Regions from separate parts of the Mucilaginibacter sp. 14171R-50 genome, predicted to be linked through region 2. Evidence: riboswitches for the same ligand, from Rfam matches in the RefSeq annotation. Region 2 holds a riboswitch; the other holds the start of a gene.
The links. A riboswitch is a leader RNA that binds a small molecule or an ion and turns the genes downstream of it on or off. The one in region 2 is predicted to bind S-adenosylmethionine.
Positions count from the first base shown of each region.

Region 1: it holds a riboswitch for S-adenosylmethionine, as region 2 does, so the genes downstream of both, GWR56_RS00770 (peroxiredoxin) here and metH (methionine synthase) in region 2, are expected to answer to the same signal.

Region 1 is NZ_CP048115.1:178,316-181,519, forward strand. It holds gene GWR56_RS00755 (DUF5996 family protein) at 1-226, opposite strand, end outside; gene GWR56_RS00760 (hypothetical protein) at 317-829, shown strand; tRNA gene GWR56_RS00765 (tRNA-Cys) at 910-981, opposite strand; gene GWR56_RS00770 (peroxiredoxin) at 998-1,633, opposite strand; SAM riboswitch class I at 1,774-1,892, opposite strand; gene GWR56_RS00775 (SulP family inorganic anion transporter) at 2,007-3,204, opposite strand, start outside.
Region 2 is NZ_CP048115.1:840,273-843,476, forward strand. It holds gene metH (methionine synthase) at 1-1,687, opposite strand, end outside; SAM riboswitch class I at 1,856-1,967, opposite strand; gene GWR56_RS03835 (Bax inhibitor-1/YccA family protein) at 2,095-2,838, opposite strand; gene GWR56_RS03840 (hypothetical protein) at 2,932-3,204, opposite strand, start outside.

The DNA of each region.
Region 1 (3,204 bases), 660 kb from region 2:
TTATAAAATCAAGGTCTATCTGGAACACGCCGCCGCCGTAGGGTATGCTGCCTGTTGTTAAGCCCGTTGCGCTTACATAAAGCGTAACCTGCCACGAATGGTTTATCCATGGCATTTTTTTAAGGCGCACCTTGCCTATCATTTGCGTCCACATGTGAACGGTGGCAAGGGTATCTTTCAGGTAATGATAATCGAGCTTTGGCCAGGTGTTGGTGGTAGTATTCATACGTAAATATACAATTCAAGAAGTATAATATGTGTAATATTCTACTATTTAAATTAGCATTACTATATTTAACGACTATAAACTAACATCATGAAACTCACCTTTACGATCGCTTTAATTATTCTTGGCTTATTTGCCAAAGCGCAAAATGTTACATCAAATATTCTTATTCAAAAAATCAGGGCTAAAGCTCAAAATTATCTTAATTCTAATTCCCATTACCCTAAAAATCGGGCTGCTACAAATTGGAGTGAGGTATCTGCAGAGCATCCCCGCATTAATAAAAAAATTTTAGAAAGAACCACTTATCCGGAAATAAATGTAAAAATTGACAGCCTTTTAGCTATTGATAAATCATATCCCGGTTACCCTAACACAACAACTATTTATAAAGTGATTCATATTGTACAGGCAAAAGGCTCTACTGTATTTAAATGTTATTCGTTCCAATTTGATAACAACCTAAATATTTTACAGGTTGATGAAGGTTCTCCTCAAGAATTAATTGAGCAAAATCAAAAGCTTATGAAACAGGTAGATTTGGCTAAGAGATTGATAACAGAAATTTCTGACATGAAATTAGCCATTTTAAAGGCTAATTAAAATGCCTTGCAATAACCAAAAAAGGCGATGGACTCCTCAGCCCACCGCCCCGTCATTATAGTCAGTCAGTATAGTTTCAGACGTCGCGGGTAGATTCGAACTACCGTTAAATGGTTTTGCAGACCAACACCTATCCTCTCGGCCACGCGACTTTATCTTTCAGCCCGATTATTTATTAGGCTGCGGCGTTGTACGCAAATACGGTTTTACCTCTTTAAAACCTTTAGGGAATTTAGCCGGGATATCTTCTGTTTTGATTGATGGCAGCACCACTACATCTTCGCCATCTTTCCAATCCGCAGGGGTTGCTACGCTATGATAGGCGGTTAACTGCAGACTGTCTATCACTCTTAATATCTCCTGGAAATTACGACCGGTTGAGGCAGGGTAGCTGATGATCAGTTTTATCTTTTTATCCGGGCCTATCACAAACAGCGAGCGTACGGTAGCTGTTAGCGAGGCATTGGGGTGTATCATATCATAAGCCTGCGATATCTCGCGGTTCTCATCGCCAATAATAGGGAAGTTAACCTCAACATGCTGCGTTTCGTTGATATCCTTTATCCAACCTTTGTGCGATTCTACATTATCGGTGCTTAAGGCTACTACTTTTACATTACGCTTCGCAAACTCATCTTTAAGGGCAGCTGTTTTACCAAGTTCGGTGGTGCAAACGGGGGTATAGTCGGCCGGGTGCGAGAAAAGCACTCCCCAGCTATCGCCCAGGTATTCGTAAAAATCAATTTCGCCTTGTGATGTTTGTGCTTTAAAATTTGGGGCGTCGTCGCCAATTCGTAAACTCATGGTTTTTTTGTTTTAAGTTGATATTAATACGTAGCATAGCTATGTTTAAAAGTAGCAAAAAACTTATACAAGAAATTTAAAGGGATGCCGGCAGATGCAAGAGCATGTTTTGGATGCAAAACACGTTGGTCTTTTAAATCAGCTTATCTATCTTCGACGCTATGTGGCGAAGCAGGAATTAGCACCTTATACAAGCTAAAAGCTGTACAGGTTGCTAAGACATCATAGGGCCTTTTCCCTCTGTCTTTCTGGATAAGTATATATTTAAAGAACGATTACATCACAAAAGTAATTATAAATTCTATAATTCCTATAGACTTTATAATTTATTTTTACCCTCGGTTTTAAACATCTGAATTTCAGCAAGAAATTTTTAATTTATTCCGGCTTTTTCTGTTGCTACCCAGTAATGCGGGTCTTCCATAATATTTACATCAATAACATCAGCGGCATTTTTTAGCAGAGCGATGCAATCTTTACTCAGATGCTTTAAACGGAGTTTTTTGCCTGCCTTATGATATCGCTCTGTTAATTTGTTAAGGGCTTGAATACCCGACATATCGGCAACGCGACTGTCTTTAAAGTCTATAATCACTTCGTCAGGATCGCCGGAGATGTCAAACTTTTCAGAAAACGCCGTTGCCGATCCAAAAAATAACGGGCCGTAAATTTCGTAATGTTTGGCGCCATTACCGTCTATATATTTACGGGCGCGGATGCGTTTTGCACTTTCCCAGGCAAACACCAAGGCCGATATAATAACGCCTATCAACACAGCCAATGCAAGGTTGTGCAGCAGTATGGTTACAACAGCAACCAATATCCCCACAAATACATCTTGTTTAGGCATTTTATTAAATATCCTAAAGCTTATCCATTCAAAAGTGCCAAAGGCCACCATGATCATCACACCGGTAAGGGCAGCCATTGGCAACCTGCCTATCACAGGCGCTCCAAAAAGTATGATCAATAAAATAGTAAGCGATGCTATAATACCCGATAACCGGGCCCTTGCCCCCGCCGACAGGTTTACCAAAGTTTGCGCTATCATGGGGCAGCCGCCCATCCCAAAAAAGAAACCATTTAAAATATTGGCGCTACCCTGTGCTATACATTCGCGGTTGCCGTTGCCCCTTGTTGCGGTCATTTCATCAACCAGGTTTAAGGTTAATAACCCCTCTGTTAAGCCTACTGCTGCCATAATTAAAGCATAAGGGAAAATAATGTTGAGCGTGTGAAAGTTTAGCGGAATGGCTGGGATATGAAAAGGCGGAAAACCACCGCTGACAGACGCAATATCGCTTACTGTTTTTGTGGGGATACCAAAACCCAGCACCAAAACAAATACAATAATAATTGCCACCAGCGACGATGGTACCGCCTTGGTAATTTTTGGGAAAAGCACCACAATAGCTATGGTTAACGCCACAAGGCCGCCCATAATTAACAATGGAGCGCCGCTAAGCCAGGCCGGTTGCCCGTTAACCACCGTTTTAAATTGTTGTAGCTGCGCCATAAAAATGATTACCGCCAGGCCGTTTACAAAACCATACATAACAGGTTGCGGCACC
Region 2 (3,204 bases):
CTTTAGCCAGCGGCAGGTTTTGTTTTATCCAGCGGGTAGCTTCAATAAAATCTACTGCATAGTTGTTATGCTCTTCAAGCCCGGTGGCTACGGTCAGGATGTTGGGATCGAAGATGATATCCTGCGGAGGGAAACCTACTTCATCAACCAGTATGCGATAACTGCGTTCGCAGATCTCTTTACGGCGTTCCAATGAATCGGCCTGGCCGGTTTCATCAAAGGCCATTACTACTGTTGCAGCACCATAGCTTAATATTTTGCGGGCGTATTCTTTAAATTTTTCCTCGCCTTCTTTTAACGAGATGGAGTTGACGATACCCTTGCCCTGTAAGCATTTTAATCCAGCCTCAATAACCGTCCATTTGGAGGAATCGATCATGATAGGCAGCCTGGCAATATCCGGTTCGCTGGCAACCAGGTTCAGGAATTTTACCATCACCGCTTCCGAGTCGATCATCCCCTCGTCCATGTTGATATCGATCACCTGCGCGCCGCCTTCTACCTGTTGCAACGCTACGCTCAGGGCTGCCTCGTAATCTTCGGCCAGGATAAGCTTCGAAAACTTAGGCGACCCGGTGATATTGGTACGCTCACCAATGTTCACAAAGTTGGTTTCGGGCGTAAGCGTTACGGCTTCCAGTCCGCTTAGGCGCAGGTAGGGCTTAATTTCGGGTATCTGCCTTGGTGAGTATTTAGCGGCCTTATCGGCAATACACTTAATATGCTCGGGCGTGGTGCCACAGCAACCGCCAACAATATTTACCAGGCCTGCCTTCATAAAATCATCAACCTGGTGAGCGGTTTCGTGCGGGGTCTCATCGTAAGCGCCAAATTCGTTTGGCAGCCCCGCATTGGGATAGGCCGAGATGAACACACCTGCCTTTTCAGACAGTTCCTCTAAGTGGGGCCTCATTTCGCGGGCGCCCAAAGCACAGTTTAACCCTACTGATAGGAGGTGCGCGTGACTGATAGAGTTCCAGAACGCCTCTACCGTTTGGCCCGACAAGGTACGGCCGGAGGCGTCGGTAATGGTACCCGATATCATAACGCCGCCAGTTTCCCTAAAGGCGGGGTAATCTTTACCGGCTGCCCGGCATTCGTTTTTATACCTGTCGATAGCGAACAAAGCCGCTTTGGCGTTCAGGGTATCAAATATAGTTTCAACCAATAACAGGTCCGAGCCGCCATCAACCAGGCCGCGTACCTGCGTATAATAGGCCTCGGCAAGGTCGTCAAAGGTAACGGCGCGGTAACCCGGATCGTTCACATCGGGCGACAGCGATGCGGTACGGTTTGTGGGACCTACGGCTCCGGCTACAAAGCGCGGTTTTGAAGGGTCGCGCTTCGTATATTCGTCAGCTACTTCACGCGCAATGCGGGCACCCTCGTAACTCAATTCATAATCAAGCTCCTCCAGGTGATAATCGGCCAGGGATATGCGTTGTGTGCTAAAAGTATTTGTCTCGATGATATCCGCACCGGCATCTAAATATTCGGCATGGATAGCCCTGATAACATCCGGGCGGGTGATATTCAACAGGTCGTTATTTCCCTTAAGGTCGGATGCATGGTCGCGGAAACGCTCCCCGCGAAAATCCTGCTCGGTGAGCTCGTACCGCTGTATCATGGTACCCATAGCTCCGTCAATAACCAATATACGCTTCTGTAGTTCTTTTCTAATGTCCATTTGTTGAGATGTGAGACAGGAGATATGAGATGTGAGATAGGAAACTAATTTCCATTATCTATCAAAATATTATTGCCGTGCTGAGAAGCGGAGCTTTCTCAAATCTCACATCTAATATCTCAAATCTAAGTGCAGCTTACTCGAAAAGTCGGGTGTTAAATTGACTTTCACTTATCTGTCCCCGGTTATTCTTTTAACCGGAGTAGAATGTAGCACCTTGTTAAGTAACAGGTTGCTAAGACATCGCAGGGTCTAATCCCTCCGTCTTTCTCCATAAGCGGTACAAATATGAATAATAATGTTGTAAAGTGCAAGCGTATTAATTACACCAAGGCTTTCAAAGCGGACAAACAAAAAAGCCGCCTGCTTACAGCAAACGGCTTTTCAATTTTATTTATGATATCCGATTATCTTCTGTTACCACCAAATATGCGCAATAATAACAGGAACAGGTTAACAAAATCAAGGTACAAAGTTAGCGCACCCATTATAGCTGTCTTTTTAGCTGTAGAATCGCCATACTCAATGCCTGCGCCAATACGTTTCAGTTTTTGTACATCATAAGCGGTTAAGCCCACAAATACGGCTACAAGTATATAGCTTATCAATAGGTCAAAACTGCTGCTGCGGAAAATAAATAGATTTAGTATCGTAGCAACAATACCACCTATCAGCAACATGATCAGGATAGAGCCGAATTTGGTAAGGTCCTGTTGTGTGGTGTAACCGCCAATAGCCATTACGCCAAAAACAATAGCAGCAGTTATAAATGCTGTTGAAATTGTGCCGAATGAGTATATGTAAAAAATATAACTAAGGCTTATACCCATTATAGCCGAAAAAGCCAGGAACATTAAAATAGTGGCAAAAACACTTAGTTTGTTAAGGCCTCGGGCCAGTATAATTACAAATATCAGTGGCGCGAACATAGTGATGGTGCCAAAGATATTATTCTGCCCTGTTTCAGTGTCGCGTAGCAAGCCCGATAGTTCGGGGATAAAAGAAAAGGCATAGGTACATACAGACGATATGCCCAGGGCAACAAACATCCAAACAAATACATTAGCAATGAACCTGCGGGATGCTTCAGGGTTTTCTACGTAACTTACGTTATCGTAAACGTATTCAAAATTATCGGTTTTGGTTTCCATGTATTTCAGAAATTATTTGTACGAATATAATAAAAACGATGTAATGATTGAAAAAGTTGTAGCGGTTAAAAAGGTTACAATTGGCTGTGAATTCTAAGTTAATCTTTTAGTTAACTGCTCCTCTACTTTTTTAAACATTTGCAGTGGCTTCAATGCCCTCCAGTGAAGGTCATCAAGCTGACCGCCAAAATTGATGTAATAATCAATGTTGCTGTGTTTAAACTCGGATATCACATGGTCGCGGAAGTTTATGCCAGCTATCCAGCCATCTTCAACCTCCTGGAACCACTCTTCGTAATAGCTGTCGTCAGAGAAGTGAAAGTTAAGCACATTCTCGCCTATCAGTATAAATTTGTTTATGCCCTG